2 regions of the Comamonas guangdongensis genome follow, and region 1 is predicted to be linked to the other one. Evidence: predicted binding sites of a transcription regulator. Region 1 holds the regulator's gene; the other holds the start of a gene.
The links. The regulator sigma-54, encoded in region 1, starts transcription at its own class of promoters, with help from an activator protein. The targets are predictions, from matches to a motif close to TGGCANGNAANCTGCTTT.
Positions count from the first base shown of each region.

Region 2: the regulator sigma-54 is predicted to act here: its motif matches at 6,624-6,641, upstream of AB6724_RS18350 (methanol/ethanol family PQQ-dependent dehydrogenase).

Region 1 covers NZ_JBFYGN010000016.1:97,005-102,549, forward strand. The annotation lists gene AB6724_RS14525 (THUMP domain-containing class I SAM-dependent RNA methyltransferase) at 1-1,036, opposite strand, end outside; gene AB6724_RS14530 (tRNA-binding protein) at 1,196-1,534, shown strand; gene AB6724_RS14535 (aspartyl/asparaginyl beta-hydroxylase domain-containing protein) at 1,694-2,614, shown strand; gene AB6724_RS14540 (RNA polymerase factor sigma-54) at 2,777-4,372, opposite strand; gene lptB (LPS export ABC transporter ATP-binding protein) at 4,435-5,217, opposite strand; gene lptA (lipopolysaccharide transport periplasmic protein LptA) at 5,214-5,545, opposite strand, start outside.
Region 2 covers NZ_JBFYGN010000026.1:14,980-38,056, reverse strand. The annotation lists gene AB6724_RS18385 (YchJ family protein) at 1-146, opposite strand, end outside; gene exaC (acetaldehyde dehydrogenase ExaC) at 395-1,921, shown strand; gene AB6724_RS18375 (pyridoxamine 5'-phosphate oxidase family protein) at 2,048-2,452, shown strand; gene AB6724_RS18370 (hypothetical protein) at 2,476-3,009, shown strand; gene pedF (cytochrome c-550 PedF) at 3,089-3,574, opposite strand; gene AB6724_RS18360 (sigma-54-dependent Fis family transcriptional regulator) at 3,904-5,895, shown strand; gene AB6724_RS18355 (cytochrome b) at 5,978-6,511, shown strand; gene AB6724_RS18350 (methanol/ethanol family PQQ-dependent dehydrogenase) at 6,687-8,570, shown strand; gene AB6724_RS18345 (pentapeptide repeat-containing protein) at 8,576-9,181, shown strand; gene AB6724_RS18340 (c-type cytochrome) at 9,181-9,624, shown strand; gene AB6724_RS18335 (alpha/beta fold hydrolase) at 9,691-10,764, opposite strand; gene pqqA (pyrroloquinoline quinone precursor peptide PqqA) at 10,840-10,914, shown strand; gene pqqB (pyrroloquinoline quinone biosynthesis protein PqqB) at 10,988-11,905, shown strand; gene pqqC (pyrroloquinoline-quinone synthase PqqC) at 11,915-12,637, shown strand; gene pqqD (pyrroloquinoline quinone biosynthesis peptide chaperone PqqD) at 12,630-12,890, shown strand; gene pqqE (pyrroloquinoline quinone biosynthesis protein PqqE) at 12,874-13,980, shown strand; gene AB6724_RS18305 (c-type cytochrome) at 13,977-14,309, shown strand; gene AB6724_RS18300 (FCSD flavin-binding domain-containing protein) at 14,309-15,586, shown strand; gene AB6724_RS18295 (SEL1-like repeat protein) at 15,594-15,896, opposite strand; gene AB6724_RS18290 (c-type cytochrome) at 15,893-16,216, opposite strand; gene AB6724_RS18285 (quinoprotein relay system zinc metallohydrolase 1) at 16,405-17,379, opposite strand; gene AB6724_RS18280 (quinoprotein dehydrogenase-associated SoxYZ-like carrier) at 17,376-18,161, opposite strand; gene AB6724_RS18275 (alpha/beta fold hydrolase) at 18,382-19,173, opposite strand; gene AB6724_RS18270 (HEAT repeat domain-containing protein) at 19,690-20,736, shown strand; gene AB6724_RS18265 (glycosyltransferase family 2 protein) at 20,733-22,253, shown strand; gene AB6724_RS18260 (YaiO family outer membrane beta-barrel protein) at 22,271-23,077, shown strand, end outside.

The DNA of each region.
Region 1 (5,545 bases):
GTGCGGTTTCGCGGCCCGCGCGCTCGACCTGGCCCATGCGCTCCGCCGCATTGCGGCCGGCGCTGCCGGCGGCTGCAATGCGCTCGCCATAGGGCGGATTCAGCAGCAGCAGGCCCGGCTGCTCGCAGGGTGGCATGCGCTGCAGCGCATCGCCGCCGCGCAGGTTGACCGATTCGGCCACTCCGGCACGCTCGGCATTGCGCTGGGCAAAGTCCACCATGCGGAAGGCGATGTCGGAGCCGTAAATGCCCACCGGCGACTCGGGCAGGATCCGGCTTTCGGCCTCGTCCAGCATGGCTTCCCAGACATGGCGCTGGAACGGCACCAGCTTCTCGAACGCAAAGCGGCGCAGAATGCCGGCCGGAATCCTGCGCGCGATCTGCGCGGCCTCGATCACCACGGTGCCGCTGCCGCAGCAGGGGTCGTACAGCGGCTGGGGGTTGTCGCCATGCGGGTTCCAGCCCGAGGCCGCGATCATGGCGGCGGCCAGGGTTTCCTTGAGCGGCGCATCGCCCTTGTCCTCGCGCCAGCCGCGCTTGAACAGCGCCTCGCCCGAAGTGTCGATATAGAGGGTCGCGCCGTCGGTGGTCAGGTGCAGGTGCACGCGCACATCGGGGTGGTGGGTTTCCACGCTGGGGCGCACGCCGTTGCGCTTGGCGCGGAAGCGGTCGGCAATCGCGTCCTTGACCTTGAGCGCGGCAAAATTCAGGCTGGTCAGCGGGCTGTGCTGGGCCGTCACCTCGATCTTGAAGGTTTCCTTGGGCGTGAACCAGATCTCCCAGGCCACCTCGCTGGCTGCACGGTACAGATCGTTCTCGCTGCGGTACATGGTGTGCGAGAGCTCGACCAGCACGCGCTGGGCCAGACGGCTGTGCAGATTGAGCAGCATGGCATCGCGCCACATGCCGCGCAGCATGACGCCGCCCCGGCCCACGAGCAGATCCTGCCCGCTGGCGCCGGTGATGGCGTGGACCTCGTCGGCCAGAAGGCCCTCGACGCCGGCGGCGCAGGGCAGAAACAAATGCAGTTGGTTCATAAAACTAGGGGCGCGCCAGCGGCGGCGCAGGCGCTTGGCGCGCATGACAGGGCGTAAGCATACGCGCTAGGCCTTTTCCAGTGCCCGCGCACGACAAGCGTTGCTCTACAGATGGGCGCCGCGGCACGGGCATGATGCGGGCCCAAGGAGCAACAAGACATGGAAGAAATCAGCTGGAACGACTTCATGAAGGTGGAGCTGCGCGTGGGCCGCGTGGTGCAGGCAGAGGTGTTCGAGGAAGCGCGCAAGCCCGCTTACAAGCTGCAGGTGGACTTCGGCCCTGAACTGGGTCTGCGCAAGTCCAGCGCCCAGATCACCCAGCTCTACCGGCCCGAGGAGCTGGTCGGCCGCCTGGTCGTGGCCGTGGTGAACTTTCCCAAAAAGCAGATCGGTCCTTTGATGAGCGAATGCCTGGTCACCGGCTTTCACAATGCCGACGGCCATGTGGCGCTATGCGTGCCAGATCAACATGTGCCGCTGGGCACTAGGCTGCTGTAGGCGCGCGGCAGTGCCGTGGCCTGGGCCATCTAGCGCACTCCATACACATCGCGAGCAACCCGCGCGGGGAGATCGTCGACGTCTCGATACTCCCTCAAGCGACGCCGGTTTGATCTGCCCCATGGCCCCGTTCCGAGCCCCCCGGTAAAATTGGAAGTTATGGCAAAAATCATCGTCCTGGCACTGGTGCTGCTTTTCTTTGGCTGCGGGCTGTACATGCACCTGCGCGGCAAGGTGCGGCACAAGGTGCTGCGCCAGCTGTTCGACCACTCGACGTTCACCGCGCCGTTCAACGTCTTCATGCTGATGTTCAGCAAGGTGCCGCGCACGCCCTACCTGCCCACCAGCACCTTCCCCGAGCTGGCGCCGCTGCAGGCCAACTGGCGCGAGATCCGCGAGGAAGCCGTCAATCTGCAGAAGAACATGCAGATCAAGGCCGCGGCCAACAACGACGATGCGGGCTTCAACTCCTTCTTCAAGACCGGCTGGAAGCGCTTCTACCTCAAATGGTATGGCGACGCCCACCCCTCGGCCATGGAGCTGTGCCCCAAGACCACGGCCCTGGTCCAGTCCATTCCCAACGTGAAGGCGGCCATGTTCGCCGAGCTGCCGCCGGGCGCCAAGCTCAATCTGCACCGCGACCCCTACGCGGGCTCGCTGCGCTACCACCTGGCCGTGCTAGCCCCCAACGACGACCGCTGCATGATCGAGGTGGACGGCCAGCCCTATAGCTGGCGCGAGGGCGAGGGCGTGATCTTCGACGAGACCTATATGCACTGGGCCGAGAACCGCAGCGAAGGCAACCGCATCGTGCTGTTCTGCGACGTGGAGCGTCCCATGACCAACGGCTTTGCCCAGTGGCTCAACCACTGGCTGGGCAAGAACGTGGTGGCCGCGGCCAGCTCGCCCAACAACGAGGGCGACCCGCGCGGCATGATCAGCAAGCTGTTCAAGATCTCGTTCTACGCGGGCAAATACCGCCGCGCCTTCCGCGACTGGAATCCGACCTTCTACAAGATTCTCAAGTTCGGACTGATGATCGGCGTGCTGGTCTGGTTTATCTGGTGGATGGTTTCTTGATAACCCCCTGAGGCGCTTTGCGCCTTCCCCCAAGGGGGACGACAGCCTCGCCGCGAGGCGGCTCTTGCTCGCTGTCTCTCACTTGGGGCTTGCTTCATCAGGCCGTATGCCCCAACCAAAAAGCCGCTGATGTATTCAACGGCTTTTTGTTTTTTGAATTCGCTACAGCGCCTTGCGCAGCGTGGTGGTCGGAATCTTGAGCTGCTCGCGGTATTTGGCCACGGTGCGGCGCGCGCACTCTATGCCCTGCTCCTTGAGCATATCGGCCAGCTTGGCATCCGATAGCGGCTTTTTCGGATCTTCGGCATCGACAAACTGCTTGATCAGTGCGCGCACGGCCGTGCTCGAGGCGCTGCCGCCGGTTTCCGTACCCAGGCCCGAGCCGAAGAAGTACTTGAGCTCGAAGGTGCCCTGGGGCGTGGCCATGTACTTGGCCGTGGTCACGCGGCTGATGGTGGATTCGTGCAGGCCCAGAGTGTCGGCGATATCGCGCAGCACCAGCGGGCGCATGGCCAACTCGCCATGCACGAAGAAGTTCTTCTGCCGCTCCACGATGGCTTCGGAGACGCGCAATATGGTGTCGAAGCGTTGCTGGATGTTCTTGATGAACCAGCGCGCCTCCTGCAGCTGCTGCTGCAGCACCGCATGGCCTTCGCTGCTCTTGTGGCGGCGCAGCACGCCCGCATAGACATCGTGCACCTTGAGCTTGGGCATGACGTCGGGGTTGAGCTGCACGGCGAAATCCATGCGACCCGAGCCGGCGCGCACCGGGCGCACGATGACATCGGGCACGACGATCTGGCGCTCCACGTCGGCAAAGCGCCGGCCCGGGCGCGGCTCCAGGCGTGCAATCAAGGCCATGGCTTCGCGCAGCTGTTCCTCGCGTGCGCCGCACAGGCTGGCGAGCTTGCGCAGATCGCGCCGCGCCAGCAGGTCCATGGGCTGGGCGCAGATGGAACGGGCCAGCAGCAGCTGGTTCATGCGCGCCTCGGTCGTGCCCTCGTCCTCGGCGCTGCGGATCAGCTCGCGCAGCTGCAGCTGCAGGCATTCGGCCAGGTCACGCGCGCCCACGCCCACGGGCTCCAGGCTTTGCAGCAGCCTGAGCGCAATCGCAAAGCGCTGCTCCAGCTCCTCGCGCTCCTCCAGGTCCTCGCCAGCCAGGCTCCGGGCCAGTTCGGCCAGCGAGTCTTCGAGATAGCCGTCGTCGCTCAGCGACTCGATGAGAAAGCGCAGGGCCGCACAGTCCTCGGCCCCCAGATGCAGGCTCAGCGCCTGGCGGTGCAGAAATTCGGTCAGGCTCTCGTGGCCGCGGGCCAGGTCTATGGCGTCGGTTTCATCGTCGCCCTCGCGGTTGCGCGTGGAGCTGCCGGCCGCCTCCCATTCGCTGCTGGCCTCGCCCCCCCATTCGCCGTCCTGGCCGTCGAGGCCCTCGGCCTCCCAATTCAGGGTTTCGGGAGTCTCGGGCGCCGCGGTTTCCGCTACGGATTCGGAAGCTGTCTGCGCAGTTGCCACTTCCTTTTCCGACGAAAACACCTCGGGAGCACTGGCTTCGGCAGCGCCAGCCGCTATCTCGGCAGGAGCGTCGCCGCCCGCATCGCCCTCGTCGCCGGCCTGCTCGAGAAACGGGTTGTCGATCAGCATCTGCTCGACTTCCTGCGCCAACTCCAGCGTGGACAGCTGCAGCAGCTGAATGGATTGCTGCAGCTGGGGCGTGAGCGACAGATGCTGCGAAACGCGTAGCGACAGGCCTGGCTTCAAGAGCAAACCTCCCGCATTGGCACAACGATGAAAGCGGAATGGCGTGCAGGCATACGGGGCTCTTACATGCGGAAGTGCTCGCCCAGATAAACGCGGCGCACATCGGCGTTCTCCACGATCTCCTCGGGCGTGCCTTCGGCCAGCACATGGCCGTCGCTGATGATGAACGCGTGGTCGCAGATGCCCAGCGTCTCGCGCACGTTATGGTCGGTGATGAGCACGCCTATGCCGCGCTCCTTGAGAAAGCCGATGATGCGCTGGATCTCGATCACGGCAATCGGGTCGATGCCGGCAAAAGGCTCGTCCAGCAGAATGAAGCGCGGCTGCGTGGCCAGGGCACGCGCGATTTCCACGCGACGGCGCTCGCCGCCGGACAGCGCCAGCGCGGGCGACTGGCGCAGATGGTCGACGCGCAGCTCCTGCAGCAGGCTGGTTAGACGCTGCTCAACCTCGTCGCGGCTCAAGGCCTTGTCCTGCTCGTCTTTTTGCAGCTCCAGCACGGCGCGCACATTGTCTTCCACGCTGAGCTTGCGGAAGATCGAGGCCTCCTGCGGCAGATAGGACAGGCCCAGGCGCGAGCGCTGGTGGATAGGCATATTGCCCACCGAATGGCCGTCGATGAAGATATCGCCGCCGTCGCTGCGCACCAGGCCCACGATCATGTAGAACGAGGTGGTCTTGCCGGCGCCGTTGGGGCCGAGCAGGCCCACGACCTCGCCTTTTTGCACGGACAGCGATACGTCCTTGACCACCTTGCGGCTGCCATAGGACTTGGCCAGATGCTTGGCTTCGAGACGGCTGTCGGATTCGCCGCTGCGGCTGTTGGGAAAACCGGAGGCGCTCATTTCTTCTCGTCGCCTTTGTCACCGCCCAGGGTCATGCTCTGGCGCAGCGGCGTGGCCGGAGTCGCCGGCTTGGGCTGGGCTCCGGGCGTGCCGTCCTTGGGCGCCATGATGGCGCGCACGCGACCGCCCTGGCCCACGGACGAGCTGGGCAGGCCGCCGCTGGTCTTCTGGCCGTCCACGGTGTAGATGTCGGTGATGTTGTTGTAGACGATGATGGAGCCCGTGACCTGGTCGCTGAGCTGGCCGCCGCGGTAGCGGCGCATCTCGCCGCGGCGGATGAATTTGACGATGTCGGCCTTGCCGTCGTAATCGATGGTCTCGCCTTCGC
Region 2 (23,077 bases), on a different contig from region 1:
TAGCGCGAGCGCATCAGCGCGCTGGCGTCGGGGGCCGGCTGCTCGTGATCTATGTAGCGGCCGCAGCAATCGCCATAGGCCGGCACAAGGCCCTTGGCGTTCTTGAGGCCGCAGGGGCAGGACAGGTTGGGCAGGGAAGAGGTCACGAAGCGGGTGGCCGCGGCCCGTGCCGCGGCTCGGAATGAGCAGGCTGCGATTTTGCAACAGCCCATGCTCCAAACCACAGCACCGCAGTGGTTCAAGCTGCAACAACCGCCCTCGCCCACCCTGGGCTTGGGCGGCGGCAGAGGCGCTCCCGGGGCGGCCCGCCGGCCGGATTCAAACTGGCACAGAGCTTGTATATGAGTTGCGAGCCGGCCCCTGTGCGTCGGTCTTCATCGACAAGGAGACATTCATGGACATGTTCGAACTCAAGCGTTTCAACCTCGACATCGCTTACCCCTACAAGCAGCAGTACGACAACTTCATCGGCGGCAAGTGGGTCGCGCCTCTGGCGGGCCGCTACTTCGAAAATGTCTCGCCCATCACGGGCAAGCCCTTCTGCAAAGTGCCCCAGTCCGACGCCAACGACGTGAATCTGGCCCTGGACGCGGCCCACGCGGCCCAGGACAAGTGGGCCGCGACCTCGGTCACCGAACGCGCCAACATCCTGCTCAAGATCGCCGACCGCATGGAGCAGAACCTGGAGCTGCTGGCCATCGCCGAGACCATAGACAACGGCAAGCCGCTGCGCGAAACCATGGCCGCCGACATTCCGCTGGCCATAGACCACTTCCGCTATTTCGCGGGCTGCATACGCGCCCAGGAAGGCGGCATCTCCGAGATCGACGCCAACACCGTGGCCTACCACTTCCACGAGCCCATAGGCGTGGTCGGCCAGATCATTCCCTGGAACTTCCCGCTGCTGATGGCCGCCTGGAAGCTGCCGCCTGCGCTGGCCGCCGGCTGCTGCGTGGTGCTCAAGCCCGCCGAGCAGACCCCGGCCTCCATCATGGTGCTGATGGAGCTGATCAGCGATCTGCTGCCACCCGGCGTGATCAACGTGGTCAACGGCTTCGGCAGGGAAGCCGGCGAAGCCCTGGCCACCAGCAAGCGCATCACCAAGATCGCGTTCACGGGCTCCACGGCCGTGGGCCAGCGCATTCTGCACGCGGCCGCCGACAATCTGATTCCCTCGACGGTGGAGCTGGGCGGCAAGAGCCCCAACATCTTCTTCGCCGATGTGATGGACGCCGACGACGAGTTCCTCGACAAGGTCATGGAAGGCTTTTCCATGTTCGCGCTCAACCAGGGCGAGGTCTGCACCTGCCCCTCGCGCATCCTGATCCAGGAGTCCATCTACGAGCGCTTCATCGAGCGCGCCGTCAAGCGCGTGCAGTCCATGAAGCAGGGCCATCCGCTGGACAAGAGCACCATGGTCGGTGCCCAGGTGTCGCAGGCCCAGCTCGATCGCATCCTCGGCTACATCGATGTGGGCCGCCAGGAAGGCGCGCAATGCCTGACCGGCGGTGAACGCCACCGCCCTGGCAGCGAGATCGACGACGGCTTCTTCATCAAGCCCACGCTGCTGTTCGGCCAGAACAATATGCGCGTGTTCCAGGAAGAGATCTTCGGCCCCGTGGCCTCGGTCACCACCTTCAAGACCATGGAGGACGCGATCCGCATCGCCAACGACAGCGAGTACGGCCTGGGCGCGGGCGTGTGGAGCCGCAACGGCAGCACGGCCTACCAGATGGGCCGCGCGGTCAAGGCCGGCCGCGTGTGGACCAACTGCTACCACCTCTATCCCGCGCACGCGGCCTTTGGCGGCTACAAGAAGTCGGGCATAGGCCGCGAAAACCACAAGTCGGCCCTGGCCAACTACCAGCAGACCAAGAACCTGTTGGTCAGCTACAACCCCAAGGCCATGGGATTTTTCTAAGCCCCTCCCGAGGCGCTGCGCGCCTTCCCCCTCTCTCGCAGCGCGGGAGGGGGAGCACAGCCGCGGTACGGCAAGCGCCAATGGATGGCGGCAGGTGTTGTGCGTAATGCGTAGTCAATGACTGCTATGGCCGAGACTTCATTAGCCGCCCTCAAGCCCTGGCTCGAAGCCCAGCCGTTCTGTCTGCTGGGCTCGGCCAGCGCCGCAGGCGACTGCGACTGCTCCTATCGCGGCTGCGAGACCCGGGGCCTTGCCGAGCCCCTGCTGCAGGTGCTGGACCACAGACGGCTGCTGCTGCCCGACTACGCGGGCAACAATCTGTTCAACAGCATAGGCAATCTGCTGGAGCAGCCGCGGATCGCGCTGCTGTTCGTCGATTTCGAGCGGCAGTCCACCGTGCTGCTGCAGGGCCTCGCGCAGCTCGCCGGGCCTCATCCAAGCTGGCCGGCGGCAGCGCGCACCATCGCCGTCGCGGTGGACCGGGTGCAGCGCGCTGCGGTCGCGGGGCTGCCGCCGCTGGTTCCGGCCTGAGTTCAGCCACGCCAGGAGCTGCGATGCGCATCATTCTCGAAGATCCCTGCGAACGCGATATCTTCCACCCCGGCGAGCGCGCGGCGCAGCGCCGCTTCGGCGTGGAGGCCGAGGCCCGCGAGATGAAGGGGAGCATCGGCGACCGGCTGAGCGCGGGCCAGGCGCGCTTCATCGCCAGTCAGCCGTTTTTCTTTCTCAGCGTGCAGGACGGCGACGCCATCCACACGCAGATGCTGGCCTGTGCGCAGACCGCGCAGGGCTGCTACCCGCTGCTCGCCTTCGGCGATGCGCAAAGCTTTTTCTTTCTGCTGCCTGAGGACGAAGGCCGGCGCCTGCTGCAGCTGAGCCAGCAGAGCGGCTGCCGGGCCGGCATGATCTTTGTGGACTTTGCGCGCGGCGCGCGTTTTCGCGTCAACGGCGAGCTGCATCAGGCTGCCGGCGAGGCGCTGCCGGACTTCCAGCGCCCGGCCGGCTACCGGCTGATGCAGATGCGCGTGGCGCAGGCCTATGCGAATTGCGGGGCGCGCATCGTGCGCCTGAAGAAAGCCGCGGGCTGAGCCCGCGCAAGAAAACTCTTCTCCGCGACGCCTGCAAAAAGGCCGCCGGCTGCAGCGGCGGCCCCGGTTGCCGATCCGCTCACTGATCGCGGCGCACTTCGAGATAGGTACGTATGGCCCAGATGGCCTCCTGCGACAGCGTGCCCTCGAAGGGCGGCATGTAGACGCGCCCGTCGCGCGTGCGCCCGCGCCGCGCCGTGCCCACGTAGTAGTCGTCCATCTCCTTGTAGCAAGCGGCTTTTTTGCCGGCATCGGCCAGGCCGCTGCACTCCTCGTCGAACTTGCGCAGATCCGGCGCGATGCCGCCCGAGATTGCCTCCAGCCCATGGCAGCGCGCGCAGTTCTGGTTGTAGGCCGAGCTGCCTATGCGCAGCGCCTCCGGGCGCGCCGGGCTGCTCTTGTCATAGGGATTGGCCTCCAGCCATTTGCTGCCGAGCTGGGGCAGGGTGCTCGTATCTACGGCCTGGGGGACCACATCGCCATGGGCCATGGCGGCCGATACGCTGCAGGCCAGGCTCAGGGCCAGCAGGGCCTGCCTTGGCAGGCGCGGAAAAAATCGCTTCATCAGGGTGTCTCCGGTTTGGAATTTTCGAAAAGCTTCCCTGAGCCAAAAGCAATATGCGGGCCATGTCCGGGGCATCGCCTCCGCCATCGGGCCCTCTGTCTCAAATTGCAGCAAAACCCGGGGTGCGCAGGGGCTCACTGTCACAGTCTGGAACAGCCCTGGCCGGCCTGCGGCCCAAGCCGCCCCGGGATATCCATGTTGCCGGCAAGCCCCGGTGCCGGGACAATCCATGCAGAAAAAAAGATCGGGCCTGCCGCATGGCCAGGCACACCGATCCGAACTGGCGGCAGCTCGCTGGAGACCTCGCCCTCCAGCCCCCAGGAGACACTATGAACACAGGTTCCTTCGGTAGCATCTCCGGGCACCGGAATGCTGCTTCAAGCCCGATATCTATCGGACATCATCACACCGAGGTGATAGACAAGGCGCACCAGCGCTCCCAGTCCTATGGCGTGGCCATCCACGACGAGCCCGACTGCAGCAGCCTCGCCAAGGGCCGGCTCAGCGATATGCTCGAGGAAAGCCGCCTGCTGTTCCAGCATGCGGCTCCGGTGATGGAGACGCTGTACGAGCAGATTGCCAACACCCACAGCATGGTGCTGCTGACCTCGGCCAAGGGCATGGTGCTGCACTCCCTCGGCGACAACGACTTTCTCGAAAAAGCCTCGCGCGTGGCCCTGATTCCCGGCATGGACTGGTCGGAGAAAACCAAGGGCACCAATGCCATAGGCACGGCGCTCAGCGAGGAAGAGCCCATCACCATCTACGGCAGCCAGCACTATATGAGCGCCAACAAGTCGCTGACCTGCTCGTGCTCGCCCATCTTCGATCCCTATGGCCAGGTCGTAGGCGCGCTCGACGTCACCGGCGACCATCGCAGCCACCACCAGCACACGCTGGCGCTGGTGCGCATGTCGGCGCAGATGATAGAGAACCATATGTTCGCGGGCAGCTTCCCCAAGGCCGTGCGCCTGCACTTCCACTCGCGTCCGGAGTTCCTCGGCACGCTGGTGGAAGGGATTGCCGTTTTCACGCCCGAAGGCCGTTTTCTCTCGGCCAACCGCAGCGCCCAGTTCCAGCTCGGGCTCTCGTTCAACGCTCTGCAGGCGCATACTTTTTCCTCGCTGTTCGACCTGCCCATCTCCGCGCTGTTCGAGCTGTTCGGCGGCTCGGTCCAGGCGCCCAGGCAGCTGTGCATGCACAACGGCGTCGCGGTCTGGTGCCGCGCCGAAGCCAAGCCCGCCAGCCCCTGGGCCGCACCGCAGCTGGCGCCCGTGCAGCCTGCCGAACCGCCGCGCTCCGCCGCACAGCGCAAGCCGCATTTCTCCTCGCTGCAGTACCTGGACACCGGCGACCCGCAGATAGCCGCCATCATCCACAAGCTGCGCCGGGTCGCGGACCGCGACATTCCGGTGATGATCCTCGGCGAGACCGGCTCCGGCAAGGACCTGCTGGCCCAGGCCATACACAACGACTCCGCGCGTGCGGGCCAGCCCTTTGTCCCCGTCAACTGTGCCTCCATCCCCGAGTCGCTGATCGAGGCCGAGCTCTTCGGCTACGAGGAAGGCGCTTTCACGGGCGCACGCAAGAAAGGCGCCATGGGCAAGATCGCCCAGGCCCATGGCGGCACCCTGTTCCTCGACGAGATCGGCGACATGCCCAAGCATCTGCAGGCGCGGCTGCTGCGCGTGCTGCAGGAGCGCAAGGTCAGCCCGCTGGGCGCGGGCAAGGAGGTGGAGGTGGACGTCACCGTGATCAGCGCCACCCACAAGAACCTCAAGGAAATGATTGCGCGCGGCGAGTTCCGCGAGGACCTCTACTACCGCCTCAACGGCCTGGTCGTGCGCCTGCCCGCGCTGCGCGAGCGCAGCGACTTCGAACTGGTGGTGAGGAAGGTGCTGCAGTCGCTGTGCGCCAGCGGACAGCAGATGGACATCGCGCCCGCCGTCATGGAGCTGCTCGCGCAATACCACTGGCCCGGCAATGTGCGCCAGCTGCACAATCTGCTGCGCACGGCCGTGGCCATGGTCGGGGACCAGGGCTGCATAGGCCTGCATGATCTGCCCGACGATTTCCTCGAAGAGCTGCAGGGCCGCAGCGCCTGGCCCGCTACGCCGGCGGCGGCCACCGATACGCTGCTCGCCGCGCCCGGCGAAGCGCTGACGGACAGTCAGCGCCTGCAGGATGTGACGCTCAACGCTATGGCACAGATGTTGCGTCTGCACAAAGGCAATGTGTCGGCGGCGGCCAAGGCGCTGGGCGTCTCGCGCAACACCATTTATCGCAAGAAAAATCTGCTGCCGCCCGACCTGCTCGACTGAGGCGGCCGGCGCGGCACCCACTGGATTTTCCAGGGCTTGCGCTGGTCCCCGCTCAAACCCTTGATGCAGGAGATCCAGAAAAATGGCGCAACCCCACTATGACCGCGGCTCGGTGCTGCTGCACTGGCTCATGGCCGCCCTGCTGCTGGCCGAACTGGGCCTGGGCCTGTGGATGACAGGACTGCCCAAGGACGACGGCGGAACGCGCGCCTATTGGTTCAACATCCACAAGTCCCTGGGCATGCTGCTGGGCCTGCTGATATTCATGCGCCTGGGCTGGAGCCTGCTGCGGCCGCGCGTGGCAGCCGCGCCCCAGAGCCCGATGATGCAATGGCTGGCCGCCAGCGGCCACCGGCTGCTCTATGTCTTCATGCTGCTGCTGCCCCTGTCGGGCTTTCTGGGCTCGGTGTTCTCCGGCTATCCGATCCGCTTCTTCGGCCTGCGCCTGCCCCGGCTGGCCGAGCGCTGGGAAGCGGCCAAGGAGTTGCTGAGCTGTCTGCATCAGCTCTCGGTCTACGCGCTGCTGCTGCTCGTGACCCTGCATCTGCTGGCCTTCGTCCACCACCAGTTCATTCTGCGGGACGGACTGCTCCAGCGCATGCTGTTCCGTAAATGAGCAGCTGTCGCAGCCCACGCTCCACATTTGAGCGCCCGGCACGCGGCGCCATCGCCTCTGCGGCGACCCACGCGGGTGAGGGCTGCGCCGGAGCCTGAACCCTGGTCCACGGTGGCACGCGTCTTGCGTTGATGAGCTTGCGATTCAAGCACCACAACACAAGGAGCAAACCACCATGACCATTCCGGCATCCCGCCCCCTGCGGCTCAGCACGCTGTGCCTGGCGCTCGCGGCCACCCTGTCCCTGCCCGCCCAGGCTGTCAAGCCCGTCACCTGGGAAGACATCGCCAACGACGCCAAGACTCCCGGCGACGTGCTCACCTACGGCCTGGGCCTGACCGCGCAGCGCTACAGCCCGCTCAAGAAGCTGAACACCAAGAACGTGGCGGGCCTGCTGCCGGCCTGGAGCTATTCCTTCGGCGGCGAAAAACAGCGCGGCCAGGAAGCCCAGGCCCTGGTGCATGACGGCGTGATCTATGTGACGGCCTCCTACTCGCGCTTCGTGGCGCTGGATGCGCGCAGCGGCAAGCGCCTGTGGGCCTATGAGCACCGCCTGCCCGAGGACATCCGCCCCTGCTGCGACGTGGTCAACCGCGGCCCCGCGATCTATGGCGACAAGGTCTATTTCGGCACCCTGGATGCGCGCATCGTGGCGCTGGACCGCGCCACCGGCAAGGTGGTCTGGAACGAGAAGTTCGGCGACCACAAGGTGGGCTACACCATGACCGGCGCGCCCTTCATCGTCAAGGACCAGAAGACCGGCAAGGTGCTGCTGGTGCACGGCTCCTCGGGCGACGAGTTCGGCGTGGTCGGCTATCTGTATGCACGCGATCCCGACACGGGCAAGGAGGTCTGGGCCAGGCCCATGGTCGAAGGCCATGTGGGCCGCCTCAACGGCCAGCCCAGCACGCCCACGGGCGACCCCAAGGCGCCCAGCTGGCCCAACGACCCGAACTCCCCCACCGGCAAGGCCGAGGCCTGGAGCCAGGGCGGCGGCGCCCCCTGGCAGACCCCGTCCTTCGACGTAGAGACCAACACCATCGTGGTCGGCACCGGCAACCCCGCGCCCTGGAACACCTGGAAGCGCACGGCCAAGGGCGACGACCCGAGAAACTGGCCCAGCCTCTACACCTCGGGCCAGGCCTATGTGGATCCGGGCACGGGCGAGCTCAAGGGCTTTTTCTCGCACACGCCCAACGATGCCTGGGACTTCTCGGGCAACAACTCGGTGCTGCTGTTCGACTACAAGGACACCAAGACCGGCAAGACCGTCAAGGCCTCGGCCCACGCCGACCGCAACGGCTTCTTCTTCGTGACCGACCGCAGCAAGCTCGCCGAAGCCACGGGCGGCCATCCCTGGAAGCAAAGCGCCATCATCAATGCCTGGCCCTTCGTCGACGGCATCACCTGGGCCTCGGGCTTCGATCTCAAGACCGGACTGCCCATAGAGAAGAACAACCGCCCGCCCGAGCCCAAGGAAGGCGAGGAAAAAGGCGACAGCATCTTCGTCTCGCCGCCCTTCCTGGGCGGCACGAACTGGATGCCCATGAGCTACAGCCCCGACACCGGCCTGTTCTACATCCCCGCCAACCACTGGGCCATGGACTACTGGTCCGAGCACATCACCTACAAGCCCGGTGCGGCCTATCTGGGCCAGGGCTTCCGCATCAAGAAGCTGCACGACGACCATGTGGGCACGCTGCGCGCCATCAACCCGCAGACCGGCAAGATCGTCTGGGAACACAAGGAGCAGTTCCCACTGTGGGCCGGCACGCTCACCACGGCCGGCGGGCTGCTGTTCACGGGCACCTCGGACGGCTATGTGAAGGCCCTGGACCAGAGGACGGGCAAGGAGCTGTGGAAGTTCCAGACCGGCTCGGGCGTGGTCTCGGTACCCGTGACCTGGGAGATGGACGGCGAGCAATACGTGGGCATCCAGTCGGGCTACGGCGGGGCCGTGCCACTGTGGGGCGGCGATATGGCCGAGCTGACCAAGCAGGTCTCGCAAGGCGGCTCCATGTGGGTGTTCAAGCTGCCCAAGCAGGTGGCCAGCAAGTGAGCACAATGGCCGCGCTCCCCCTGCTCCGGTGCGCGGCCGTGGCGCTGGCCTGCATGGCCGGCGTCACGGCCCCGGCCCAGACACAGGGCAGTGCCGGCGATCCCGGCGAACCGCTGGTGATCAACGGCTGCCCCATCTGGCCCTATACCCGCTGCCCCGGCGCCGATCTGCGCCATGCGAACCTGGTCGGCAAGAACCTCGCGGGCGCGGACCTGCGCGGCGCCGACCTCACGCGCGCCGACCTGCGCGCGGCGAATCTGGCGGCGGCCAACCTCGAGGGTGCGAACCTCACGGGCGCGCGCCTGGCCAAGGCCACGGCCGCCAACACCGACTTCAAGCACGCGCGCTTCATAGGCGCGGACCTTGAAGGCGCGCGCCTGATGCGCTCGGATTTCTCGGGCGCCGAATTCATAGGCTCCAACCTCGAGATGGCGCGCTTCAACAACGCCTGGTTCGTGGGAGCGCGCTTCATCGCCAACGATCTGCAGGAAGCCAAGTTCGCCACCACCAATCTGACGAACGCGGTCTTCGAGGGCAATTTCGTGCTCTACACCTTGTTCACCGAGGCGGCCATGGACGGCTGCCAGGGCTGCCAAGAAAGCTGGAAGTGATGCGCACCATTCTGTTGCTTGCCCTCGCGCTGGCCGGCCAGGCCCAGGCTTTCGAGCCCTTCGCCCCGCAGGTGGACACGGCGCCGCTGCCACCGGCCGCGCGCACCTGGACCGAACCCAATCCCCTGCGCGGCAACCAGGAGGCGGCGGCCATAGGGCGCAGCGCCTTCAACCAGACCTGCGCCCACTGCCATGGCATGGATGCCAACGGCTCGCGCTCCCCGGCGCCCGATCTGCGGCGCATGGGAGCCGGCTGCAAGCGCATCGCGGACGACGCGCTGCGCCAGCGCTGCCTGGCCGATGCCGATGCCTTCTTCATCAAGTCGGTGCGCTACGGCAAGCAGAAGTTCGGCATCGTCCATATGCCGCCCTGGGAGGGCGTGCTGTCCCCGGAGCTGGTCTGGTCGCTGCGAACGTTTGTGGAAAACGCTCCGGCGCGCTAGCCGCAGCGGAAAATCCAGAGCCAAATCGGCAGCCGGCACTTGTGACACAAGCGCCAGCTGCTATTTTTATGGCGGCCCCAAGGGCGGCCCGGCCAGGCATTGGCGCAGGGCCGCGCGCATCGCCGGCTCGTCGGCCAGATGGCCGCAGGGCGGCAGCCGCAGGCTCACCGCGGCGCCGGCCACCAGCCCCATGCGGGCCCAGCGCCGGCTGTTGGCGGGCGGGCAGATGGCATCAAAGCGCCCATGCACCCAAGCCACGGCCACGCCCTGCCGGGCCAGCGCACGCACGGCGCCATCAAGAGCGCCCGGCCGCACAAAACCCCTATGCCGCAGATAGTGGGCCTGCACGCGATAGCGGGCCCATAGCAAGCGGTCGGACCGGTTCGCCCGCGGCCGCAGCAGCCCGGCCTCGGCGCGGCGCTGCCGCCGACGCAATGCCGCCCATTCACGCCGCAGCGCGGCGGCTGCACTGCCCCTGGCATGGAGCAGGCTGCGCCTCAGCCCTGCAGCCGCATCGCGCATCTCGCGCAACGCCCAACCGCGCAAGGCGTGCAGCGATGCAACACCAGGTGTTCCGCTTTGAAGCAGTTGTGCCAGATCGGCGAGCGCCCAGGCCAGCGGCGTCCCGGGCTTCACGGGCCAGACGGCATCGCTGCGGCCCAGTGCTTTCCCCTTGCGGGCCGAAGGCAGCAGCAGGCCGCCGATCTCACGCCGCGTGAGGCGGAACGCGCCGCGCAACACCAGCCGCTGCACGCGCTGCGGATGCTGCCGCGCATAGCCGAGCGCCACCACCGTCCCCCATGAGCCGGCCAGCAGCGACCAGCGCGGCACGCCCAGATGTTCGCGCAGCGCTTCGAGATCGGCCACCAGCGCGGCCGTATGGTTGGCCTGGATGCTGCCCCTGGGGCGCGATGCGCCGGCGCCGCGCTGGTCCGGTGCGATCACGCGCTGCCGTCCCAGATCGAAGGGCTTGAGCATGCCCGGCTGGCAGCCGCCGCCCGGCCCGCCGTGCAGCAGCAGCCAGCATTCACCGTCGGCACGGCCGAGCTCGCGCCAGGCCATGCGGTGCGCGCCGCGCGCCAGCCATCGCGGCGCTGGCCAGAAGGGCTTGGAGGAGATGGCATCGAACTTGCTTTTCATGCTTGCAGCCTTGGTGAACCTGTGTCATCGCAGCTGCAAACATGTTTCATGCCAACCCTATCCAAGGAGACCCTCATGCAATGGACAGCACCCGCCTTCACCGATCTGCGCTTCGGCTTCGAAATCACCATGTACATCGCCAACCGCTGAGACCCGGCCACTGACCCCGGCAAAGCGCCTGCGCCGCGGCTCTCGCGCTTTGCCAGCCTTCTTGCTCACCACCATGCATCTGCGCGTTCTAGGCTCCGCCGCCGGTGGCGGCTTTCCCCAGTGGAATTGCAACTGCTCCAACTGCGACGGCCTGCGCCGCGGCAGCCTGCGTGCCCGGGCACGCACCCAGTCCTCGATAGCGGTCAGCGCCAATGGCCGCGACTGGCTGCTCGTCAACGCCTCGCCCGACATTCTTCAGCAGATCCGCGCCACGCCGCAGTTGCAGCCCGCGCGTGCGGTGCGCGACAGCGGCATTGCGGCCGTGCTGCTCATGGACGCCCAGATCGACCATGTGACCGGTCTGCTGATGCTGCGCGAGCGCCAGAGCCCGCTGCCGCTGCTGGCCACGCACGAAGTGCTGTCGGACCTAGGCGCGGGATTCCCGATCACGCGCATTCTTTCCCACTACTGCGGCGTTCAGCCCCAACCGATTCCCCATGACGGCAGCGCCTTCGGCGCTCCCGGGCTGGAGGGCCTGGAGATACGCGCCGTGGCACTCTCGTCCAAGCCACCGCCGTACTCACCGTTTCGCGGCGCTCCGCGGCCCGGCGACAACATCGGCATCGTGCTGCGGAACCCGGCCACGGGAGCCCGCGCCTTCTATGCGCCGGGCCTGGGCGAGGTCACGCCCGAGCTGCAGGCGCTCATGGCCGGCTGCGACGTGGTGCTGGTGGACGGCACGTTTTGGCGCGCCGACGAGATGCAGAGCCTGGGCCTGTCCGAGAAAAGCGCCGCCGACATGGGCCACCTGCCGCAGAGCGGGCCGGGCGGCATGCTCGAACATCTGCGCCGCCTGCCCGCGCGCACGCGCAAGCTGCTGATCCACATCAACAACACCAATCCCATCCTGGTCGAGGACTCGGCCGAGCGCGCCCTGCTGGACGAGCTGGGCATAGAGGTTGCGCACGACGGCATGGACATCCCACTCTGAAAGACCTGCATGGACATCGCCACCACTGCCGCTGCGCAAGCCGATCTGCCGGCCTGGAACCGCGCCGAATTCGAAGCCCGGCTGCGCGACAAGGGCCGCGCCTACCATATCCACCATCCTTTCAATCTGCGCATGAATGCGGGCGGCTGCTCGCCCGACGAGCTGCGCTGCTGGGTGGCCAACCGCTTCTACTACCAGATCTGCATTCCGCGCAAGGACGCCGCCATACTCGCCAATATGCCGGATCGCGCCCACCGGCGCCTGTGGGTGGAGCGCATACTCGACCACGACGGCGATGGCGACCAGGCCGGCGGCATAGAGGCCTGGACGCGCCTGGGCGAGGCCGTGGGCATAGAGCGCGAGGACCTGTGGTCGCTGCAGCGGGTCGCGCCCGCCGTGCGCTTTGCCTGCGATTCCTACGTGAACTTCGCGGCCCGCGCGCCCTGGCAGGAGGCCGTGTGCTCCTCGCTCACCGAGATGTTCGCGCCCCAGATCCACAAGGACCGGCTGGCCACCTGGCCCGGGCATTACCCATGGATAGAGGCCGCGGGCCTGGACTACTTCCGCAGCCGCATTCCTCTGGCCGCGCGCGACGTGAACCACGGGCTGCGCGTGACGCTGGAACACTTCACCACGCGCGCCGCGCAGCAGCGCGCGCTGGATATTCTGCAGTTCAAGCTCGACATCCTCTGGAGCATGCTGGACGCCATCGAGAAAGCCGCCCATGAATAGCTCTCCCCTGCCCCAGCTGACGCGCCGCCTGCGCATGCAGTACGAACCCGCCCAGTCGCGCTGGGTGCTGCTCTACCCCGAAGGCATGGTGCAGCTCAACGACAGCGCGGCCGAGATCCTGCGCCGCTGCGACGGCCGACACACGGTAACGGACATCGTGGGCGAGCTGGAGGCCCTGTTCGAAACCCAGGGCATCGCGCCCCAGGTGCAGTCACTGATCGACGAGGGCGTTCGCCGTGGCTGGCTCGATTGAAGCCGCGCCGCCGCTGTGGCTGCTGGCCGAGCTGACCTACCGCTGCCCGCTGCACTGCGTGTTCTGCTACAACCCCTTGCGCTATGCGCAGACCGGCGCGGAGCTCAGCACCGCGCAATGGGTGGAGGTGATGCGCCAGGCGCGCGCGCTGGGCGCAGCGCAGATCGGCTTTTCCGGCGGCGAGCCGCTGCTGCGCGACGATCTCGAGGAGCTGGTGCAGGAGGCCCGCTCGCTGGGCTTCTACACCAATCTGATCACCTCGGGCGTGGGGCTCACGCCGGCCCGCGCGCAGCGCCTCAAGCATGCGGGCCTGGACCATGTGCAGCTCTCGTTCCAGGACAGCACGCGCGAGCTCAATGATTTTCTGAGCCATACGCGCACCTTCGAGCTCAAGAAGAAAGTCGCCGCCATCATCAAGCAGCATGACTGGCCCATGGTGATGAACTGCGTGCTGCACCGGCACAACCTGCCCCATGTGGACAAGATCATCGAGATGGCGCTGGAGCTGGGCGCCGAGTACCTGGAGCTGGCCAACACCCAGTATTACGGCTGGGCCTGGCTCAACCGCGACCACCTCATGCCCACGCGCGAGCAGCTCGAGCAGGCCGAGGCCGTGGTCTGGCGCTACCGCGAGCAGATAGGCTCGCGCTGCCGCCTGCTGTTTGTCGTGCCCGACTATTTCGAGCAGCGGCCCAAGGCCTGCATGAACGGCTGGGGCGCGGTCTTCCTGAGCATTGCGCCCGACGGCCTGGCCATGCCCTGCCACAATGCGCGCGACCTGCCCGGCCTGCAGCTGCCCAACGTATGCCAGCAACCGCTGGCCGAGATCTGGCAACGCAGCGCGGCCTTCAACGCCTACCGCGGCGAGGACTGGATGCACGAGCCCTGCCGCAGCTGCGACGAGCGCCACAAGGACTTCGGCGGCTGCCGCTGCCAGGCTTTCCTGCTCACCGGCGATGCCGCCGCCACCGATCCCGTGTGCAGCAAATCGCCGCGCCACGACAAGGTGCTGCAGCTGGTGCGCAGCGCGCCCGAGCGGCGCCACATACCCATCGTCTTTCGCAGCGATGCCGAGTCGAGGTCGCTATGAGGAAAGCGATCCTCGCCCTGGCCCTGCCACTGGCAGCCGCCTGCCAGGCCGGCCAGGGCGTGACGCCGCAGGACCTGGCCGTGCTGGCCGCCACCTGCTTCACCTGCCATGGCCCGGACGGCCAGCCTCCCGGCAACAGGCCTGGCTCCATACCCGCCCTGCGCGGCCGCAGCGCCGGCTTTCTGCTGCAGCGCCTGCGCGAGTTCAAGGCCATGGCGCCTGAGCAGGCCGGTGCCGGCGCCACCATCATGCCGCTGCTGCTGCAAGGCTATGACGAGGCGCAGATCGAGGCCCTGGCCCAATGGTTCGCGCGCCGGGAGCAACCCTGATGCCGCCGCGCCGACGCGAGCTTCTCGGCTCGGCCCTGTGCGGCACGGCGGCCCTGGCCGCGCCGGCCCTGGTGCATTCGCGGGCCGCAGCGGCGCGCGTGCTGGTGGTGGGCGGCGGCTTTGGCGGCGCCACGGCCGCGCGCTATCTGCGCCGGATCGCACCGCAGCTGCAGGTGACCTTGATCGAGCCCGCGCGGCGCTTCTACACCTGCCCGTTCTCCAATCTGTATCTGGCCGGGCTGCGCAGCTGGGAAAGCCTGGGCCACGACTACGACGGACTGCGCGCCGCGGGCGTGGAAGTCATCCATGAGCGCGCCGAGGACGTGGATGCCGCCGCGCGCACGCTGCGCCTTGCCGGCGGGCAGCTGCTGCGCTGGGACCGGCTGGTGCTTTCCCCGGGCATAGACCTGCGCTGGAACGCGCTGGACGGCTATGACGCCGCCGCCGCCGAGCTCGCCCCACATGCCTGGAAGGCCGGCGCGCAAACCCTGCTGCTGCGCCGGCAGATGCAGGCCATGCGCGACGGCGGAACCTTCGTCATGGTGATTCCCGACAATCCGTTCCGCTGTCCGCCCGGCCCCTACGAGCGCGCGGCCATGGTGGCCCACTACTTCAAGCGCTACAAGCCTCGCAGCAAGATTCTGCTGCTCGACGCCAAGGAAAATTTTTCCAAGAAGGCGCTGTTCCTCCAGGGCTGGAAAGCCCTGTATGGCGAGATGATCGAATGGCTGGGCCTGTCGCGCGACGGCCAGGCCGTGCGCGTGGATGCGCAAGCGCTGGAGGTGGAAACCGTATTCGGTGCGCGCCACCGGGCCGACGTGCTCAATGTGATTCCGCCGCAGAAAGCCGGCTTCATCGCCGAGCGTGCGGGCGTGACGGACGGCAGCGGCTGGGCGCCGGTCAAGGGCGAGAACTTCGAGTCGCAGCGCGTGGCCGGCATCCATGTGCTGGGCGATGCCAGCTTTGCGGGCCCCATGCCCAAGTCCGGCTTCGCCGCCAACAACCAGGGCAAGCTGGCCGCGGCCGCCATCGCGGCCGAGCTGGCCGGCCTGGAGCCGCCTACGGCCTCCTATGCCAACACCTGCTACAGCCTGATAGGCCCGGGCTACGGCATCTCGGTGGCCGGCGTCTACCGCGCGCAGCAGGGGCGGCTGATCGACATGCCGCATTCGGTGGGCATCAGCCCGCTGGATGCCGACGCGGCCTTCCGCGCGGCCGAGGCCAGCCACGGCGCGGCCTGGTACGCGGCGATCAGCGCCGATATCTGGGACCGCTGATCCCGGCTCAGCCCTGCTCCAGCCTGGCCGCGGCCTGTTCATGCCCGGCCTGGGCCGCGCGCAGATACAGAGTCCTGGCCTGCAAGGCGTCGCTGGGCCCGCCCAGGCCCAGCTCGGCCATCTGCGCGAGCTGGTACAGGGCGTCGGCATCCCCGGCACCGGCCAGCCCTTCCCACAGCCTGCGCGCCTGCAGGTGATAGCCGAGCCGGCTGGCCGCCTGGGCCTTGAGGTGCAGGTCCGCCCCCGCAAGCATCAGGCGCGCAGCTCCCAGCAGCGTGCATGGATGCGGAAAATCCTGGCCCGGATTCATGGCTTGGTCGCGAGAACCCAGGCGGCCAGCAGCTTGAGGTCCTGGGCCTTCAGGCTGGAATGCGCGGGCATGGCGGCACGCCCCCATTTGCCCGAGGAGCCCATCTGGATCGACTGGGACAGGGTGGCCACGCCGTCCTTGTCGCCCGCATATTTGCCCGCGATCGAGCTGAAGGCCGGGCCCACGATTTTTTCCGTGGCCGAGTGGCAGCTGAAGCAGCCATTGGCCTTGGCGAGATCCGCGGCCGCGACGAGGTCGACATCGGCCGCGTGCGCCGAGGCAGCGGCGCAGAGAAAGCTGAAAGCAAGCAGTGTGCGCATGGCGGAAAAGCAAGATGCAGAGTTGAGGAACATCAAGCAATTGGCAAAATCCATGCCAGGCCCGTCGCCCTGCCAAACCCGCCTCAGGCGGCCGCCGATTGCCACATCGGACCGTGACACTGTTCAGGAATGAAGCAGCCGGTGTCTCAGACTCATGCCCATTGAACCGCTTGGTCGGACAGGCTCGCTCAGCGCCTGTCCAGGGCCTGCTGCTCATGGCGCGGATACCACTGCACCAGGCTGCGGTTGAATTCGGCGGGCTGGGCGGCCCAGGCCGCAAAGCGCTCGGGCAGCTTCACGCGCAACAGCTCGCTGAGGTCCACGCCCCGCTCGGCGCTGTCGCGCATGAGGGCCGTCAGCCATTGCAGCCAGTCGCGCGTCTGCGCCATGCCCAGCCGGCCCTCGTGCACGGGGCCGTGGCTAGGCACCACCAGCCTGAACCGCCCCTGCGCCTGCCATTTCTCCAGCAGCTCCAGGCTTGCCAGCCAGGCCGCGGGATCGGCATGGGGCGTGGTCGGCACGCGCTCGGCAAACACCAGGCCGCCCGCAAACAACACGCCCGTATGGCTGTCTATGAGCACCAGATCGTCGCCGGTATGGCCTTGCAGGCGGTGCAGCTCCAACAGATGCAGGCCCAGGCGCAGCGTCTGCGGCGGCAATGCCTCGCGCGCCGGCGTGGCCTTGGTGCCCCGCATCCAGTCGCCGCAGAGCCGGTACAGATTGTCCTCGTAGGCCGCGCCTTCGGCCTGCATGCCCGCGATGCTGCCGGCCAGGGCTTGGGTGGGCTTGTCGCTCCAGGCCTGGTTGCCCAGGAAATAGTCGGGATGCAGATTGAGGTTGAGCACCTGACGCACGGGCTCGTCCGTCACGCGCGCTATGGCGCGCCGCTGCTGCTCTCCATACAGGCGCGAAGGGCCGGTGTTGATGACCACCACGCCCTCGCCCGTGGCGATGAAGGCGGTGTTGATGATGTTGCAGCCGTTCGCTCGCGTGAAGTCGGCCACGGCACCCTCGATGACCCAGGTGTGCTCGGCGATCTGGCGCGGCTGCAAGCCGTAGTCCAGCTTCTGCGCGTCGGCGCGCGCCGCGACCGGCGCGGCTGTCTGGGCCGGCGCGGGCGATGCCAGAGCCGCCAGCAGCATCCCTGCGATTGCGGCCTTCATGCGCTGACCTCGGCATCGATGCGATTGCCGTTGTTGTCCTGGCCCTGCAGGCGGAAGCTCTGCGGACCTTCGCGCGGCAGCTCGAAGGTGATGAGCGGATTCTCCGAGACCGGCTCGTGCGGCTCGAGGCGCCACCAGAGCCGGCCTTCGCCGTCCCGCAGTTCCAGGCGCTCTATGTAGAACGCCGGAATTCCGGCCACCAGCCCGGTATCCATGGGATGCATGACGCGCACGCGCAGCCGGCGGCTGCCGTCGATCACATTGTTGAAGATGCGCGCCTGCACCTGGTTGAGCGTGCTTCTCCAGGAGCCGTCGACACGCGAAGCCCCGGGCACGGTACAACCGCCCCCGGCCGCCTGCGCCAGCACGCTGCCCACATGCCACAGGCCGTCCCGGGTCTGCACCATGGCCCGTACCGGCGAAGCCTGCTCCAGCCGCATGCGAAACGACAGCATGGGCAGAGCGCGCAGCGGCTCGAAGGCCAGCACCTCGCGCACGGGATTGCGGTCCACCACGACCAGCATGCGCTGCACGCCTCCTCCCAGGTTCGCGAGAGCGCGTGCATCCACCTGCAAGGGCACGTTCATCGCATCGTCGGCAAACGCCGGCGTACGCACGATGACGGCATCGGTGAAGCGCACGGGCGCGTTCGCCAGATATTGCTCGCGCAGCGACGGCCACTGCATGGAGCCCAGCGGATCGCCGCCGGTGCGATCATCGGCCGCGCGGGCCGCTCCGGCGCCCAGCGCCCCTAACAACAGCAATTGACGACGTTGCAGCAACTGTTTTCCTCCTGGCTTGGATGCGGGCACCGCATCCCGATGCGGCGGCCATCCCCATGGCTTGAGCAAAAGCAGTGCCAATCCGGCCCGGCCGGCGCTGGACTCAAGAAAACCGCCCGCCTCGCCTTCCTGTCGGCGGGAAAAGCTCAATCCGCCTGCGGCCTCCCGGCCAGCCGGTCAGGGGTTGACTGTTCCAGCACGCAACACCTGCGAGCCAGTTTCAATGCAGTTCGGCCAGAAAGGCCTTGACGGCCGCGTTCACCGGCTCGGGGTGGGTGAGATTGGCCGCATGCCCGGCGCCGGGCACATCCACCCATTGCGCATGGGGCAGAGCCTTGAACATCGCGCGGGCACGCTCGGGAGCAATGGCCGCATCCTTGTCGCCGTGGATCACGAGCGCCGGCACCTTGATTTCGGCCAGACGCGGGCTGATGTCGTCGCGCAGCGCCAGCGTGGCAAAGCTCTGACCCAGATTGATGGGCGTGGCCTGCTTCCATTTGGCCTTCCACTGCGCGGCGCCGCTCCAGCCGCTGCCCAGAATGACCTGCTCCACGGTGGCTGCCATATCGTCCGACAGCCCATGCTCCATCCAGGCCTTGAGCAAGGCCTCGTGGTGCGGCATCTGCTCCGGGTCCTCCAGCATGGCCTGGGTATCGATCAGCACCAGAGCCCCCACGACCTCGGGATGGATGAGCGCGCAGCGCAGCGACAGATAGCCGCCTTGCGACATGCCGACCAGCACGGCCCGCTCCACGCCGAGGTATTTGAGCAGTGCCGCCAGATCGTCGGCCGAGTCGTAATACGAGAACGGCGCGCAATGATCGGGATCCGCCGTCCGGCCATGGCCGCGCTCGTCCCAGCAAATGCAGCGAAAGCGCTCCTGCAAGGCCTGAACCTGGGGTGCGAACATGGTGTGATCCATGAGCAGGCCGTGCGAGAACACGATCGCCGGGCCACGCCCGCCGCTGTCTTCGTAGTAGAGGTTCTGGCCGTTGACCGGGGCAAAAGGCATAAAGAGGCTCCTTCACTAGAGGGGAGGGACGGCGGTCCCGCTCCGCCACATCCTAGGCAGCTCTCATGACAGCAGCAACCGGTGTGGCCCTAAAGCCCAACGCATGGCGCACGCCAGGACAGCGCCAAGCCCGGGGAACCGGCTTCAAAGCGCTCCCGAGCACCGTCGCTGCCACGCGACAACTGGCCGCCGCAGGCCGCCGCCTGAGCAGCCTTTGCGGACGCGATCCAGCCGGGATTTACGCCTAGCTTTGCGGAGCCAAACACATGGTGACAAGCCTCGGCAAAGCCCATATTATTTGTCAACAATGCGTCACAAGGCGGTGGGATGCAAGGGCATTGACGACCTGCCTCAACTCATGTTGAAAACCAGGTCAAGCGCTTGCCGCGTGCATGTTTCGATGGTTTCTAGCCCCAAGTCCGGCCCGTCACAACGGCCGGCTTCGGAGAAAGGGCCGAGTTGCTGCACTCCAGGGTGCGGTTGCTCGGGCAACAACAAGGGAGTGGAGGCAACGAGATGCGTTTCTTGCAGGATGACACCCCAGATGTGGTACTGGTGTTCTGGATCGGCGTCTGCGTGTTCGTGCTGGCACTGATCATCTTCCTGACCATCATCGGCATGCGCTGGAGCGCAAAGCGTCGGGAACGTCGGCATCTGCGTGATCTGCGACGCTGGCGGGAACTCCTGGAGAAAATATCCAAAGGCGAAAGCCTGGCACTGCCCGCACTCTCGACACGCAATGCGCCGGAATTTCTCGAGGCCTGGAACGATATACACGATGAGCTGCCCAATGCCGGCGAGCTGCTGCGCGGCGTTGGCGAGCAGGTCGGACTTTCCGCCACAGCCCGCCGCATGCTGGATGACAGCCACCACGAACGCGCGCTTGCCATCATCGCTCTCGGACACCAGGGGGATCAGCGCGACTTCGAGTCCCTCGTCCCCCTTCTCTCCGATGCCAGCCCCATCATCTCGCTGTGCGCCGCACGCGCGCTGTCGCAGATCGACCCCACCAAGGCCGTGGAGCTGTTTGTGCCGGCCATCGTCGAGCACGAAAACTGGCCGGATGGCGCCGTGGCGCGCATCCTCAAGGAAAGCAACAGCGAAAGCGCGGCCACGGCCCTTTCGGGCGCCTTGCTGCGCGCCAACGACAGCACGGCCGCCAAGCTGGTGCGCTTTCTTGCCGATACGGATGCGCAGCGCGCCGCGCCCATCATCCGCCGCTTGCTGGACTCCAAGGTGGACGACCATGTGATCTCCACCTGCCTGCAGGTCATCAGCGACCGGGCCGACGCCGATCGCGTGCGCGGCCTGCTGGCCCATCCGCGCTGGCATGTGCGCATGCATGCGGCCAGCGCCCTGGGTCGCCTGGGCGACGGCAGCGACCAGGCACGCCTGTCCGCGCTGCTGTCGGATTCGCAATGGTGGGTCCGCTATCGCGCGGCCCAGGCCTTGAGCGCGCTGGCCGGCGAACAGGGTGGCATGGGCAGGACGCAGCAGGACCGCTTCGCCCAGGAAATCATCCAGCATGTGCTGGCGGAACCATTACGGAAGGGAACAACATGAACGAGTTCTGGAGCTCCCTCGCGGCCGGCTGGCAGCTGATCGTCGCCCACCTGGCGCAGATGCCATGGGTGCACTGGGTGACCTCGCTGCAGTGGTTCTTTCTGGCCTACTTCATTGTGCTGAACCTGGCCTATCTGCTGCTGAACCTGGTGTCCGGTTTCGGCATCGCGCGCCACATGCGTGAAAATCGCGCCAGCTATCTGCCCGAGGCCCTGCGCGCCTATCAGCCGCCGGTCAGCGTCGTCCTGCCCGCGTATAACGAGGAGCGCTCCATAGTCTCCAGCGTGCGTTCCCTGCTGGCCCTCGACTATCCGGAGTTCGAGATCGTCGTCGTCAACGACGGATCCACCGACCAGACCCTGCAGGAGATGATCAAGGCCTTCGGCATGGTCAGCTTTCCCGAGGCCTATCGCAAACGCCTCGACACCGAATCCGTCTACGGCGTCTATGTTTCACCGCATATGCCTAAGATACGCCTGGTCGACAAGGCCAATGGCGGCAAGGCCGACGCCCTGAACGCGGGCCTCAACTGCATACGCTATCCGCTGTTCTGCGCGGTCGATGCCGACTGCGTGCTGCAATCCGACAGCCTGTCGCGCGTGGTGCGGCCCTTTCTTGAAGATGCGCGCACCGTCGCCTGCGGCGGCGTGGTGCGTGTGCTCAACGGCTGCACGGCCAAGAACGGTCTGCTGGACAAGGTCGGCCTGCCCAAGGGCCTGCTGCCGGGCTTCCAGCTCATCGAATATCTGCGCGCCTTTCTGTTCGGGCGCATGGGCTGGTCGCCGCTCAATGCCTTGCTCATCATCTCCGGCGCGTTCGGCGTCTTCTACAAGGAGAGGGTGATGGCCATAGGCGGCTACCGGCGCGACACCGTGGGCGAGGACATGGACCTGGTCGTGCGCCTGCATCGCAACCTGCGCGCAGAAAAGCGCCCCTATCGCATCACCTTCGTCCCCGACCCCATGTGCTGGACCGAGGTACCCACGGATCTGCGCTCACTGCGCAACCAGCGCGTGCGCTGGCAGCGCGGACTCGCGGAAAGCCTGTGGCCCAATCTCGGCCTGATGTTCAGCCGGCATGCCGGAGCCCTGGGCTGGCTCAGCTTCCCGTTCATGCTGATCTTCGAGCTGTTCGGCCCCCTGATCGAGCTGGCGGGCTACGTCGTCATGATCGCGCTGTGGCTGCTGGGACTGGTGTCTCTGCAGGTGCTGCTGATCTTTCTGATGGTGGCCATAGGCCTGGGCATTCTGCTGTCCGTCAATGCCATGCTGCTCGAAGAGCTGTCCTATCACATGTATCCCAAGGCCAGCCAGCAGCTCAAGCTGCTCTCCTGGGCCGTGCTCGAGAACTTCGGCTATCGCCAGCTGACCACGGTCTGGCGGGCGATTGGCCTGGTTCGCTGGATGTTCAGCTCCAAGCACCAATTCCGCTGGGGAAAAATCCGGCGCGATGGCTCCTGGCAGGCTCCCGACGCCGCCGCGCGGCAGTTCCCCGCGTCAGAAACCTCCGCACTATGATCGGCAGAAAGTACGCCATGTCCCTTAGACGTGATCCATCCCTACGCAACTTTGCAATCACCGCCCTGACCTTGCTGAACCTGGCGCTGATCCCAGCGCCGGCGACCGCCCAGCAGCCATCCGCACCCGGTCTGACGGAGCAGATGGAACAGGCACGGCAGCTGGCGATCAACGGCCAGCGCGAGGCCGCACTGGATCTGTATGACCGCCTGCTGGCCGAGCACCCGGGCAATGGCGACCTGCTGCTGGCACGCGGCCGCACGCAGGCCTGGATGGGGCGCTGGGAAGCCTCGGAGCGCGACCTGCGGGCCGTGACCGAAGCCCACCCCGGCTATGGCGATGCCTGGTCGGCCCTCGGAGACATGTATTTCTGGAGCGACCGTCCGGCCAAGGCCGCCGAGGCCTATGCACGCTGGGCCGAAATCGAACCCAACGATTCAGCTCCCTATGTGGCCCAGGGCCGGGCCTTGCGCGACGCCGGAGATTACGACGCCGCCGGCCGCGCCTTCAAGCAGGCCGAGCAGCACGGCGCCACGCGCGCGCAGGTGGACAGCCTGATGGCCACGCTGCAGCGTCCGCCCTCCGGGCCCGGCGACTGGGTGCCGCAGAGATTCCGCTGGGTGGCAAGCGGCACCTATGAGCACACGGGCTTCCAGGGCAGCCGGGTGCCGTGGAACGATTACTCGTTTTCGCTGCGCCGGCGCTTCGAACACGGCTCGCTGGCACTGGAGCTGCTGCGGGCCAACCACTTCAGCACGGGCGACAGCGCGGTCGCGCTCGACGGCTATGTCGACCTCTGGCCGCGGGCCTACGCCAATATCCGC